2 regions of the Microbacterium sp. JAI119 genome follow, and region 2 is predicted to be linked to the other one. Evidence: predicted binding sites of a transcription regulator. Region 2 holds the regulator's gene; the other holds the start of a gene.

Region 1 (7,185 bases), on a different contig from region 2:
GGCGGGGTCGCGAAGGTCGCAGGTCAGCTCGATCTCGGGTTCGTGTACGTCGACGGCTCAACCGTCGGCGAGATCACGGACGCCGACCTCAAGGACCGCCGGATCCTCGGCGAGGAGGGCTTCATCTCGGTCATCGTCGTGGTGGACGCCACGACCGGGCGCATCATCTCGGGCCCGGAGATCCATGCGCGCGGCGTCGCCGAGGACGACTCCGTGTTCGATGACGTCACGCCCAAGATCGTCGCCGCGCTCAAGGAGGCGTCCGGCAATGGTGTCCGTGACACCCATGCGCTGTCGCAGGTCGTGCGACGCACGATCGGTCGCTGGGTGAATCAGCGGCTTCGTCGTCGCCCCATGATCGTGCCGCTCGTCATCGAGGCGTGACGCCGGCGCGGTCCTCTCGCACTCACGGGTAGTCGTCATGCCGACGTAACACCGTCGGCCTATGCTCGCGTCATGCACAGGGGCTTCTCGCTTCGCAGGGCGTCGCAGACGGATGCGATGTTCCTCGGCGACATGCTCGTCGAGGCGGCGAACTGGCGAGCCGGGGGAGTGCGGCCACGGCACGAGGTGCTGACCTCGACGGAGCATCGGCGCTACCTCGCGGGGTGGAAACGCATGTCAGACGACGGCCTCGTCGCGCTGGGTGACGATGACGTCGCGGTCGGTGCCGCCTGGTATCGGGTGCTTCCGCAGAACAAGCCGGGATTCGGTTTCATCGGCATCGCGGTCCCCGAGCTGATCATCGGCGTGCACCCGCTCTGGCGCGCTCGGGGTGTTGGTCGGTCCCTGCTGCGCGGCATCGTGCAGCTCGCCGGGTCCCAAGGCCATGCCAGGATCAGCTTGAGCGTGGAGCGGGACAACTTCGCGCGCAATCTGTATCGTGCGGAAGGGTTCGCCGTGGTGGGTCAGGGGTCGACGCGCGACACGATGGCTCGCGGTACGGGGTAGCGTACGCTCTCTGCGATCCGTGGAAAGCCGCGTCATTACGCGGCGATGTCGCCTGTTGGACGTAACGTGAGAGCATGGCCAGGAGTACCACGAAGACAGAGCGCGCGTCGACGAGCGCACCGTCGCGCCCCAAGCGGCAGACGGCTCCCAAGGCCACGCCCGCTCGCAAGGCCCAACCCGCTCCCAAGAAGTACATCGACGAGGCCGACAAGCCTCCCGTCGCCGTCCGTGCCTGGGTCGGGCTGGCGCACGGGGTCGGAGGACTCTTCCGCGCGTTCGGCCCTGAGACCCTCGAGAAGGACGACCGTCGCGACGGCTTCCCGTTCTTCCTCGTGCTCCTCGCCGTGCTCGGTGCGGTCAACGAGTGGTTCTTCATCGGCAACGAGGTCGCAGCGAACATCAGTGCCTACTCGGTGGGTCTCTTCGTCGGACGCGTGGCCTTCATCATGCCCGTGCTGCTCCTCCTGCTCGCCGGATGGCTGTTCCGGCACCCGTCCTCCGTCCACGACAACGGTCGTATCGGCATCGGCTTCGGCATGTTCGTCCTCGCCCTCGCGGGGATCTTCCATGTCGCAGGGCCTCGCCCGCATCCGAACCAGGGGATGCCTGCGCTCAGCGAGTCGGGCGGTCTGCTGGGCTGGCTGGTGGGGCAGCCGCTGACGTACCTCACCGACATCCCGGCGTACATCGTGCTGTCGCTGCTCGTGGCACTCAGCATCCTGATCCTCACCAAGACACCGCCGAATCGCATCGGTTCGCGCCTCGGGGACCTCTACGCCTGGATGTTCGACGCGGAGCGACCGGAGAAGCCGGCGAAGGACGCCGCAGCGATCGACGATGCGGACAAGACCGATGACCCCGACGTACTGCCGTGGTGGCGCCGGAACAAGACCGGCCGCGAAGAGGACCCGGATGAGGGCACACTCGATTCCGACGACATCACCGCGCTCCTGACCACCTCCGATCCCACGCCTGCGTACGACCAGGCAGTGGTCGTCGAGAATCCTTACGACGCGGCCACCGAGGTGCTGTCCGAGGTCAGGTCGGTCGCCGACTCGCTCGCCGAGCAGCAGACCACGGCCCTGCTTGATGACTCCTCCGAGACAGGAGAGGTGCCGGAACTACCCGGTCTCGACGGGTTCGGCACCGATGGTCCGGGCGACCGCGGCCCGCAGGCCCCCGTCACGCCATACATCCTCCCGTCTCCCGGACTCCTGGTCGAAGGCCCGCCGCCCGTCATGCGCTCAGAGGCGACCGACAAGGTGATCGAGCAGATCACCAGCGTGCTGTCGCAGTTCAAGGTCGATGCCAAGGTGACCGGCTTCTCCCGTGGACCGACGGTCACGCAGTACGAGGTCGAGGTGGGCCACGGCGTCAAGGTCGAGAAGATCCTGCAGCTGAGTAACAACTTCGCCTACGCCGTGGCCTCGAACGACGTGCGCATCCTCTCGCCGATCCCGGGCAAGAGCGCGATCGGCATCGAGATCCCGAACGCCGACAAGGAGATGGTGGCTCTCGGCGATGTGCTGCGCTCGCCCGCTGCGCAGAAGAGCACGCACCCGATGACCATCGGCGTTGGCAAAGACGTCGGCGGCAACATCGTCATCGCGAACCTCGCGAAGATGCCGCACCTCCTCGTGGCCGGCTCCACCGGTTCGGGTAAGTCGAGCTTCGTGAACTCCATGATCACGAGTCTGCTGATGCGTGCCCGCCCGTCCGACGTGCGCATGGTGCTGATCGACCCGAAGCGTGTCGAGCTGACCAGCTACGCCGGTGTCCCGCATCTGATCACGCCCATCATCACGAACCCGAAGAAGGCGGCGGAGGCGCTGCAGTGGGTCGTGAAGGAGATGGACATGCGGTACGACGATCTCGCGTCGTTCGGTTTCCGGCACATCGACGACTTCAACCGGGCTGTCCGCGCGGGCGAGGTCGAGCTCCCGGTGGGCAGCGAGCGTGTCCTGAAGCCGTACCCGTACCTTCTGGTGGTCGTCGATGAGCTCGCCGACCTCATGATGGTCGCCCCTCGCGACGTCGAGGACTCGATCGTCCGCATCACGCAGCTCGCACGTGCCTCCGGCATCCATCTCGTGCTAGCGACTCAGCGCCCGAGCGTCGACGTCGTGACGGGCCTGATCAAGGCCAACGTCCCGTCACGACTCGCCTTCGCCGTGACGAGCGTCACGGACAGCCGGGTCATCCTCGACAGCCCCGGTGCCGACAAGCTCATCGGTCAAGGTGACGCCCTGTTCTCGCCGATGGGCTCATCGAAGCCGTTCCGCCTCCAGGGCGCGTGGGTCGATGAGAAGGAGATCGACGCGGTCGTCAAGCACGTCACCCGTCAGGCACGTCCGGACTACCGTCCGGATGTGCAGGAGGCGATGGAGCCGACGAAGAAGAAGGAAGTCGACGAGGACATCGGGGATGACCTGGAGCTGCTGCTCGCAGCCGCCGAGCTCATCGTCTCCTCGCAGTTCGGATCGACGTCGATGCTCCAGCGCAAGCTCCGCGTCGGGTTCGCGAAGGCAGGTCGTCTCATGGATCTGCTCGAGTCGCGCGAGATCGTCGGCCCCTCCGAGGGGTCGAAGGCGCGAGACGTGCTGGCGACCGCCGAGCAGCTCCCGCAGGTGATGGCCAAGTTGCGCGGAGACGACGTTCCGGCACCGACATCGGCATCGGCTGCGCCTGCGGTTCCGCCCGTCCCGCCGCTCCCGCAGACGCATGACCCGATCGCGGCTCAGTACGAGGGTCTTCCCGAGGTGGAAGCTGAGGGCGACGAAGATGCCTGGGGCTTGACGGGACGCGACTGATGGCTATCCCACGGCAGCTCCCCAACGCCATCACGGTCGCGCGCATCCCGCTGGCCGTCGTCTTCTTCGTCCTGCTCCTGCTGGGTGGCACCTATGGGTTCTCGGACCCGGGTCTCCGCTGGGCGGCCGGAGTCATCTTCATCGTCGGGATCTCGACGGACTGGGTCGACGGGTACCTCGCCCGCAAGTACGACATCGTCAGTGATTTCGGCAAGCTCTGGGATCCGATCGCCGACAAGATGCTCACCGGTGCCGGCTTCATCGGGCTCGCGATTCTGGGCGAGGTCAACTGGTGGATCGTCGCGATCATCCTCGTGCGCGAATGGGGCATCACGATCCATCGGCTCATGGTGGCCAGCGAACACGTCGTGGCCGCGGCCTGGATGGGCAAGATCAAGACCGCGTTCCAAGGGGTGGCGCTCGGGTGGGCACTCCTCCCGCTGCACTACGTCATCGGTCTCGACGCCTGGACATTGATCACGTTCATCATCATGCTCATCGTCCTGGTCCTCACGGTGGCGAGCGGCATCGACTACGTCGTGGCGCAGGTACGCGGGTCGCGCCGGAAGTCATGAGTCAGGCGGCAGCCGAGGTCCTCGCTGCGCTGGGCCGACGAGGATGGAAGCTCGGCGTGGCCGAATCCCTGACCGGGGGCGCCCTGTGCGCCGATCTCGTCGCGGTTCCCGGAGCGTCAGCCGTGCTGCTCGGAGGCGTCGTGGCATATGCCACGCCGGTCAAGTCGTCCGTGCTGGGCGTGGATGAGGGCCTGCTGTCGAGATACGGGCCGGTGCATCCGCAGGTCGCACTGGAGATGGCAGACGGCGTCAGACGCGTCGTCGGCGTCGACGGCGAGGCTGCCGATGTGGGGGTGTCCACGACCGGGATCGCCGGACCGGTGTCTCCGGACGGGCAGCCCGTCGGCACGGTGCACATCGGCGTCGTCACCCCCGCGGCATCGCGGACCAGGGCCTTTCTCTTCGTCGGCGACCGGGAATCGATCCGGGCGCAGACGGTGGACGCGGCACTCCAGGAGATGCTCGCCCTGCTCTCGGAATAGCAGAGCCCTGCGGCTGGTTGTCTCTGATGTGCTCACACGTAAACCACAGAGTGCAGGAGTAGATTCTGTGCACGCCAGGGGTACTAGACTGGCTGTCTCATCGGGGGAGACCTCGAGCGAACACATGGGGAGGAGGTTCCGATGATTCTTGTACGACAGGAAATCGGCGATGTGCTGAGGGACTTCCGCCTGCAGAAGGGGCGTACGCTCCGGCAGGTCGCCAGCAAGGCATCGGTCGCACTCGGCTACCTCAGCGAGGTGGAGCGCGGTCAGAAAGAGGCTTCGAGCGAGATCCTCGCCTCGGTCGCAGACGCTCTCGACGTCCCCATCTCGACGATCATGCGCGAAGTCGGTGACCGCATTTCGGTGCTCGAGGGCATTCAGGTCTTCCCTGACGTCGTTCCCGACGACCTCGTGGCGTCGGTCGAGCCTCAGCTCTCGCTGCACTGACCCCCGAATGGGGTGGTGATGCGTCGTAGCGAGTTCCTTCGCGCCGTCGAGACCGAGTTCGGGCTGAGGGCTTCCTCTCTGGTCAACGACCTCGGCCTGAGTGCCGTAGGTGGGCGTACCGCTCTCGAAGCTCTCGCCGACGGCACGCCGCCGCGAGACATCTGGCTGGCGCTGTGCGCGGAGATGGACGTTCCCGAGGACAGGCGCCACGGAGTCGGACGGCAGGAGCCGCGGCGGCGCTGACCGACGTTCCTCGTCCGCCCTCTACGGAACACGACACCCATTTGCGGCGTGTCGTCGAAGATCCGTTCGAAGCGGGCGTAGTCTTCTGCACAAGTGGTCCAGAGCGTTTGTTCTGCACTGTATGTGAGATCGTCGCACCGATGTCGGTGGTCCCTCCTACGGTGGAAACAAGCCGAAGAGCCATTACGCCTTGTCGGAGAGTTTCTCCCAACCGGAAGAGCCGCGACAGCCTACAGGCGGCATCACGCGCGCAGAAGGAGCACATTATGCCATCACCCGCCGACCGCGAGAAGTCCCTCGAGACCGCCCTCGCTCAGATCGACCGCCAGTTCGGAAAGGGCTCGGTCATGCGGCTGGGCAGCGATGAGCGTGCCCCTGTGGCCGTCATCCCGACCGGCTCCATCGCCCTCGACGTCGCCCTCGGCGTGGGAGGACTGCCGCGTGGCCGAATCGTAGAGATCTACGGACCGGAGTCCTCGGGTAAGACGACTCTCACGCTGCACGCGATCGCCAACGCTCAGCGGGCCGGGGGAATCGCGGCGTTCATCGATGCCGAGCACGCGCTCGACCCCGACTATGCCGCGAAGCTGGGCGTCGACATCGATGCTCTCCTGGTGTCGCAGCCCGACACCGGTGAGCAGGCGCTCGAGATCGCCGACATGCTGGTGCGCTCCGGAGCCATCGACCTCATCGTCATCGACTCCGTCGCGGCGCTCGTGCCTCGTGCCGAGATCGAGGGCGAGATGGGCGACTCGCACGTGGGTCTGCAGGCGCGACTCATGTCGCAGGCCCTTCGTAAGCTCACCGGTGGTCTGAACCAGACCAACACCACCATGATCTTCATCAACCAGCTGCGTGAGAAGATCGGCGTCTTCTTCGGTTCCCCCGAGACCACCGCCGGCGGTAAGGCGCTGAAGTTCTACGCCTCGGTCCGCATGGACATCCGTCGTATCGAGACGCTGAAGGACGGAACCGATGCCGTCGGAAACCGCACCAGGGTCAAGGTCGTGAAGAACAAGATGGCGCCGCCGTTCAAGCAGGCGGAGTTCGACATCCTCTACGGCGTCGGCATCTCCCGCGAAGGCAGCCTGATCGACTTCGGCGTCGAACACGCCATCGTGAAGAAGTCGGGTTCCTGGTACACCTATGACGGTGATCAGCTGGGTCAGGGCAAGGAGAACGCACGCACGTTCCTGCTCAACAACCCCGACATCGCTCTGGCTATCGAGACGCAGATCAAGCAGAAGCTCGGTATCGGCGGGCCGTCCGCTGCCCCGGCCGCTGCCGATGAGCTCGCAGAGCGTCGTCCGGCCTGATGAACGACTCGCGTGGGGGCGATCCTGACCGGATCGCCCCCATCATCCCCCTCTTCGGCGGAACAGCGAAGAAACCAGGAGCGACGCCTTCCACGCCGGTCACGAAGTACGGCGAATCAGCGACACTGCCATCATCGCGAGGCGACGGGGATGCGGTCTGGCGTACGACCTGGGACTCTCCTCCAGGCGACCCTGCTTCCATCGACACAGCCGACGATGCAGCTCACACGGGAACCCCGAGTGAGCGCCATCCGGCGCGCGGGCGCAGGGATCCCTCCGGCGCCAGGAGCTCTCATCCCTCGCGGTCGGCTCCCAGGCTCCGCGCGCTCGACGCGACGGAAGGAGACGGCGCGACCCA
Region 2 (7,185 bases):
TGACGCGACCACCGGCTTCGGGGTGCGAGAGGTGACCTCACGGAGAAGGTCGAGGTTCGGACCGCGGAGGGTTCCGTCCTTCGTGACGTCGGTGACCACGTAGCGGCTGCAGCCGGCGTCTTCGAGGCGGTCGAGCACCTCCCAGAGGTCCCCGCCCTCCTTGGTCCATCCGCGGGCGGCGAGCGTCGTTCCGCGCACATCGAGACCGACGGCGATCGCCTCGCCGTAACGGCCGATCACGTCGGCAGCCCACTCCGGATTCTCCAGCGCCGCCGTGCCCAGGTTGATCCGCGTCGCGCCGCTCTCCAGAGCCGCCTCCAGCGTCGCGTCGTCGCGGATACCACCCGAAAGCTCGATGTTCACGCCCTTGAACTGCTTGATGACCTTGCGCAGGATCGGCGCGTTGCTGCCCCGACCGAAGGCCGCGTCGAGGTCGACCAGGTGGATCCAGGAGGCGCCCTGCGACACCCACTCCCCTGCGGCGTCCAACGGGTCGCCATAGCTGGTCTCGGTTCCGGCCTCGCCCTGAGTCAGTCGGACGGCCTTGCCCCCGGCGACATCGACCGCGGGAAGGAGCGTGAGCGAGGGGGACTGCGCGAAGTCGTTCATGGGGTCCTTGGATCGGGAAGCTCTTCGGCCCGGTGCGGGCACGAGAACCGAGGGTAGTCCGCCGGGCGGCGGGGAACAAAACGGGTGACGCCGGCGGGCGTCGTCAGAGACTCTCGACCCAGTTGCGCAGCAGCTGGATACCTGCTTCGCCGGACTTCTCCGGGTGGAACTGCGTCGCCGACAGCGGGCCGTTCTCCACGGCGGCGAGGAAGGGATCGCCGTAGGTCGTCCAGGTCAGGACGGGTTCCGGGAACGGCGGAATGACATCGAGCTGCCAGGACTGGGCGGCGTAGGAGTGCACGAAGTAGAAGCGCTCCTGCTCGATGCCGCGGAAGAGCACGCTGTCGGAACCGGGCGCGACGGTGTTCCAGCCCATGTGCGGAAGCACCGGCGCGTTGAGCTCGGTGACGGCTCCGGGCCACTCTCCGAGCCCTGCGGTATCACGCCCACGCTCGACGCCGTGCTCGAACAGCACCTGCATCCCGACGCAGATGCCGAGGACGGGACGGCCACCGGCCAGACGGCGGTCGATGATCTCGTCGCCTCCGTGCGCACGCAGGGCATCGCGAACCGCCTGGAACGCGCCGACGCCGGGAACGACCAGGCCGTCCGCCTCGAGGGCGGTGGTACGGTCGCGCGTCAGCACGGCGTCGGCACCGGCAGCCACGAGAGCCTTGACGGCCGAGTGGACGTTGCCCGACTCGTAGTCGAACACCGCGACGCGAGGAGCCGACGTCACAGCGCGCCCTTGGTGGACGGAATGCCGTCGACGAGCGGATCCAGCGCCTTCGCCTGACGGAACGCACGCGCGAACGCCTTGTACTCCGCTTCCGCGATGTGGTGCGGGTCGCGGCCGCCGAGCACACGCACGTGCACCGTGAGAGCGGCATTGAACGTGATGGCTTCGAAGGAGTGGCGGACGAGCGACCCTGTGAAGTGTCCGCCGATCAGGTGGTGCTCGAACCCCTCGGGCTCCCCCGTGTGCACGAGGTACGGGCGGCCCGAGATGTCGACCACGGCCTGCGCGAGCGCCTCGTCGAGGGGGACGAGGGCGTCTCCGTACCGGGAGATGCCGGACTTGTCGCCGAGGGCTTCGAGGATCGCCTGTCCGAGCACGATTGAGACGTCTTCCACGGTGTGGTGTGCGTCGATGTGGGTGTCACCCGAGGCGCGCACGGTGAGGTCGGTCAGCGAGTGCTTCGCGAACGCCGTGAGCATGTGGTCGAAGAAGGGCACCGAGGTGTCGATGTGGCTGACGCCGGTCCCGTCGAGGTTCAGCTCGAGCTCGACGGTGGACTCCGACGTGCGGCGCACACGGCTCGCGGTGCGCGGGGTCGGTGCGGAAGTGCTCATGAAGCCGATCCTATCGAGGCAAGAGCATCAAGGAACGCGGTGGTCTCGGCCTCGGTGCCCGCGCTCACCCTCAGGTGTCCTGGGATGCCGACATCGCGTACCAGCACCCCCTGGTCGTACAGCTGCTGCCAGGTGGCCTTCGGGTCGGAGACTCCACCGAACAGCACGAAGTTCGACCAGGATTCGTGCGGCTGGTAACCCAGCGCCTCGAGAGTCGCCGTGATGCGGTCGCGCTGCTCGACGATCTCCTCGACCATGCCGAGCATGACGTCGGCATTGCGCAGCGCCGCGATGGCCGCCGCCTGGGTGAGTGCGCTCAGGTGGTACGGCAGACGCACCAACCGCAGCGCGTCGATGAACGCCGGGTCGGCCGCGAGATACCCGACACGGGCTCCGGCGAACGCGAAGGCCTTGCTCATCGTGCGCGAGACGGCCAGACGCGGCCGCCCCTCGAGCAGCGTCAGTGCGGAGACCGCGTCATGCGGCGCGAACTCCTGGTAGGCCTCGTCGACGATCACTATGCCCCTGGCAGCCTCATACACCGCTTCGATGACGTCGAGTCCGAGCGGCGTGCCGGTGGGGTTGTTGGGAGAGCAGAGGATGACCACGTCCGGCTCGGCGGCCCGCACCTGCTCGGCCGCCTCCTCCGGAGTGATGGTGTAGTCGGGCTGACGCGTACCGGCGATCCACCGCGCACCGGTGCCCTGCGCGATGAGCGGGTACATCGAATAGGTCGGCGCGAACCCGAAAGCCGTGCGACCAGGGCCTCCGAAGGCCTGCAGGATGTGCTGGAGCACCTCATTGGACCCGTTGCCCGCCCAGATCTGCTCGGGGACGAGACCGTGGCCCAGGTACTCCGCGAAAGACTCGCGAAGCGTGGTGAACTCACGATCCGGGTAGCGGTTGACATCACGGATCGCGACGGCGATGTCATCGAGGATGTCGCTCGCCACCGCATCGGGGATCGGATGCGTGTTCTCATTCACGTTGAGCGCGATGGGAAGCGGCGCCTGTGGAGCACCGTATGGCTTCAATCCGCGGAGATCGTCACGTAGCGGGAGATCGTTGAGGGAGAGGGTCACCCTTCCCATGCTATGCGGCGCTTGAGGTTGATGACGCAAAGTCGCCCGCCCCAGGAACTCCTCGTCTGAGCCCTCCGCCGGATCAGCGCGCGTACTGAGCCGGGATCGCCAGAGTCTGCCCGATCTGCAGCTCCCCGCCGCGCAACAGGTTCATCCGGCTGATGTCGCCGATCACATCGCGCGGGTCGGCGTCGGGCGCGACGCCGGTGGCGATGGACCAGAGCGTGTCACCGGGCATGACGGTGACGGTCTCGACGCCGACGGATGCGGTGTCGGCACCCGACGCGACCGCGCTGCCGCCGCTGAGCGCCGCGAACGCGATGCCGGCGGCGAGGGGCACCGACGCCAGGGCGAGCAGTACAGCGCGACCGCGCGTCGTCAGCCGGAGTCTCGTCGAAGGACGGGGCGATGCCGGGATGACTGCTGCGGTGCTGAAGCCGATGCTGCTCATGTGGTGCTCCTTAGCCTGTCCCGGAGCGGTGAGGCTGCCGGGGAAGTTGGCGTAGCGTTCGCATTCACGACTCGGCCGGGAGCCGGGAATGCGAAGCTACGTACCGAAGATATCTTCGAGTTCGAACATCTGTCAAGTATTCTTCGAAACCACACCGGGGAAAGAGGCCGACACGCTCGAACAGATCTTCCAGATCGGCCCGATTCTCGGATACGGTTTCGATAAGGACACCCCACCACGGGCCTCCGACATTCGAAGAGGGACGTCGGATCACGCACTGAAGGAGCACCATGAGCGAGAACTCTGCCGCCGAGTCGGAGGCACCGCGCACGCGCCGCCGGAAGAGCCTCAGCCCGAAGCAGATGGCGATCCTCGAGGTCATCCAGAACTCGATCGCGAACCACGGCTATCCGCCGAGCATGCGCGAGATCGGAGACGCCGTCGGTCTCAAGTCCCTCTCCAGCGTCACCCATCAGCTCGGACAGCTCGAGCTGAGTGGCTACCTGCGCCGCGACCCGGGGAAGACCAGGGCGATGGAGGTGCTCATCGATCTGCCGGGCGCCAGCACCGAGAACCCGGCCGACGTCGCGACTCCCGTAGGCGACGCCGCGCTCGTCCCCCTGGTGGGACGGATCGCCGCCGGCGTGCCGATCACCGCGGATCAGCAGGTCGAGGAGATCTTCCCGCTCCCCCGCCAGTTGGTGGGCAAGGGCGACCTGTTCATGCTCAAGGTCTCCGGCGAGTCGATGATCGACGCCGCCATCTGCGACGGCGACTGGGTCGTGGTCCGCTCCCAGAACAGCGCGGAGAACGGCGAGATCGTCGCGGCGATGCTCGATGGCGAGGCGACGGTCAAGGTGCTGCGCCGCCGGGACGGCCACACCTGGCTCCTCCCCCGCAACTCGGCATTCGAACCCATCCTCGGCGACGAGTCCGTCGTCCTCGGCAAGGTCGTGGCGGTGCTCCGCGCCGTCTGACCCTCGATCCGGTCAGCGCGGATCGGGCCTGGTCGTGTCGGTGACCGTCTTCCCTTCGCGCGCTTCCACAGTGGTCGGGCCCACGGCGTGGCCGCACACGCGGTGCGACGCCGCATAGGCTCGAGACATGTCGTCGTCCCCTTACGGTTCCTGGTCATCCCCGTTCTCCGCCGCCTCGGTCGCCGCGTCTTCACCGCGCATCGACGGCGCCCGTTTCGTCGGCTCGGAGATCTGGTGGGGCGAGTCGGTGCCGGCCCAGAAGGGCCGCGTGACGGTGCGGAGCTCCTCCGGAGCCGAGATCCTCCCCTCCCCCTGGAGCGCACGCTCACGTGTGCACGAGTACGGCGGGGGTGCGTGGACGGCGGACGAGCACGGCACGCTCTACTTCGTCGACGCGAACGACCAGCGGGTTCATCGTCTGAGCGTGGGAGGCGAGCCCGTTGCTCTCACCCCTCCCGGGCCCTCCCACGGCGGCCTGCGTGTGCAGTCCGGTCGACTGCTGGCCGTGCGCGAAGACCTCTCCCGCACGCCGCATCTCCGAGCGATCGTCGAGATCCCGCTCGACGGCTCCGCAGCCGAGGATGCGTCCGCGATCACGGTGATCGTGCAGGGCGATGGCTTCTTCGCCCACCCCGCGCTCTCCCCCGACGGCACCCGCGCCGCGTGGGTCGCGTGGGACAGGGGCCGCATGCCGTGGGAGGACGCGCACGTGCAGGTCGCCGAGGTCGGTGAGGACACTCCGCGCACGATCCCCTCACGGGCGGCGCTGCAGCCGGAGTGGCTGAGCGACTCGGAGCTGCTCTTCGCCGATGATCCGGGTGGGCGCTGGGCCCTGCAGCGCATCTCCCTGGACGGTGTGGTCCCGGTCGGCACCGCACGGCAGGTCTCACCCTCGGACGCCGACACGGGCTATGGACTCTGGGTCCTCGGCAACCGCTGGTATCAGCTGCTCGACGACGGCCGCGTCGTCGCCGTCCGGACGAACGGGCGCGACGAGGTCGTGGTGATCGATACCGACGATGCTGCCGACGACCGCGTCGACGTCATCTCGTTCCCCGGAGACGGCCATGTGAGCGTCGACGATGTCGACGGCACCCGCGTGCTCCTCTCCGGCAACGGTTCGCGTGCGAACGCCGGGCTGTGGTGCGTCGACGTCGTATCGGGTGCCACCGTGGCGGTGCGCGGCGGCGAACCGGTCGATCCGCAGTGGATGCCCGCTGCGATGCCGATCGAGATCCAGGGCCCGCACGGAGAGGTGCACGCGTTCGCGTACCCGCCGGCGAACCCGCACGCGACGGCTCCCGATCACGAGCTCCCGCCCTACATCGTCCTCGTGCACGGGGGGCCGACGGCGCACGTCACCGGGGCGGCGTCCGAGGCGATCGCGTTCTACACGAGCCGCGGCATCGGCGTGCTCGACGTGAACTACGGAGGTTCCACGGGGTACGGCCGCTCGTACCGTGAACGTCTCGACGGCCAGTGGGGCATCGTCGATGTCGACGACGTGATCGCCGCGGCCCGCGGTCTGGCGGACGCGGGCCTGGCCGACCCCGACCGGATCGCGATCCGCGGCGGGTCGGCCGGCGGCTGGACCGTGCTGTCGACGCTGGTGCGGGGCGGAGCCTTCGCTGCCGGGATCAGCCGCTACGGGGTCGCCGATCTGCGCATGCTCGTCGCGGAGACCCACGATTTCGAGGCGTCGTACATCGACGGTCTGGTCGGCCCCCTCCCCGAGCACGAGCACCTGTACGTGGAGCGTTCACCGCTCACGCACGCCGACCGGATCGACGCGCCCGTGCTGCTGCTGCAGGGCGGCGAGGATCGCGTGGTTCCGCCCTCGCAGTCCGAGGCGATCCGAGACGCGCTCGCGGCACGCGGAGTCGACCACGAGTATGTGCTGTACCCCGCCGAGGGGCACGGATTCCGCAGCGCCGACACGATCGTCGACGCCCTCGAGCGCGAGCTGACGTTCCTCGGCCGTGTGTTCGGCTTCGAGCCGCGTCTGTGAGGGCGGCTTCCCCCGCGAGGGTCACTCCCCCACGCGGTTGCGCAGACGCATGGCGCGGTCGGCTTCGCGGGTGTCCTGACGCTCACGCAGGGTCTGTCGCTTGTCGTACTCGCGCTTACCTTTGGCGAGGGCGATCTCGACCTTGGCGCGACCGTCGGAGAAGTACAGCTTCAGCGGGATGAGGGTGTATCCCCCTGCCGAGACGGCGTGGGCGATCTTCGCGATCTCCTCACGGTGCAGCAGCAGCTTGCGGATGCGCTTGGCCGAATGGTTCGTCCAATGCCCCTGCGAGTACTCCGGGATGTGCACCGAGTCGAGGAAGACCTCGTTCCCCTTGACGAACGCGTAGCCGTCGCTGAGGTTGGCTCGTCCCTGACGCAGCGACTTGACCTCGGTGCCGGTGAGCACCATCCCCGCCTCGTACGACTTCTCGATGGCGTAGTCGTGACGTGCGCGACGATTGGTCGCGACGACCTTCTCTCCGCGTTCCCTGGGCATGATGCTCTCCTGTTGCCGTGATGAGCCCGATCGATCGATCCGACCGCGCAGCCTTTCAGGCTATCAGGTGCGCAGCCAGCGTCGGATCGCGAAGCCCGCGGACAGGGCGGCGAGGATCACTCCGATGCCGATCAGCACCGGGACGACCAGTGCCGCGTCCTGCATCGTGACCCACGTCGTGATGAACGGCACCCTTCCCCGCAGATA

What was found. Region 2 encodes LexA, which represses DNA repair genes until DNA is damaged. Its sites were predicted from a motif close to TCGAACANNTGTTCGA; they were not measured.
Region 1: recA (recombinase RecA) is a predicted target of LexA. The motif match lies at 5,566-5,581, and genes of this name have one in related genera.

Annotation. Positions count from the first base shown of each region.
Region 1 is NZ_JACCCK010000001.1:1,593,592-1,600,776, forward strand. It holds gene HDC31_RS07680 (ribonuclease J) at 1-384, shown strand, start outside; gene HDC31_RS07685 (GNAT family N-acetyltransferase) at 457-951, shown strand; gene HDC31_RS07690 (DNA translocase FtsK) at 1,026-3,761, shown strand; gene pgsA (CDP-diacylglycerol--glycerol-3-phosphate 3-phosphatidyltransferase) at 3,761-4,336, shown strand; gene HDC31_RS07700 (CinA family protein) at 4,333-4,818, shown strand; gene HDC31_RS07705 (helix-turn-helix domain-containing protein) at 4,960-5,268, shown strand; gene HDC31_RS07710 (DUF3046 domain-containing protein) at 5,287-5,511, shown strand; gene recA (recombinase RecA) at 5,778-6,827, shown strand.
Region 2 is NZ_JACCCK010000002.1:34,331-41,515, forward strand. It holds gene priA (bifunctional 1-(5-phosphoribosyl)-5-((5-phosphoribosylamino)methylideneamino)imidazole-4-carboxamide isomerase/phosphoribosylanthranilate isomerase PriA) at 1-609, opposite strand, end outside; gene hisH (imidazole glycerol phosphate synthase subunit HisH) at 713-1,348, opposite strand; gene hisB (imidazoleglycerol-phosphate dehydratase HisB) at 1,345-1,962, opposite strand; gene HDC31_RS11010 (histidinol-phosphate transaminase) at 1,959-3,044, opposite strand; gene HDC31_RS11015 (LysM peptidoglycan-binding domain-containing protein) at 3,127-3,495, opposite strand; gene lexA (transcriptional repressor LexA) at 3,786-4,472, shown strand; gene HDC31_RS11025 (prolyl oligopeptidase family serine peptidase) at 4,600-6,480, shown strand; gene smpB (SsrA-binding protein SmpB) at 6,502-6,978, opposite strand; gene ftsX (permease-like cell division protein FtsX) at 7,042-7,185, opposite strand, start outside.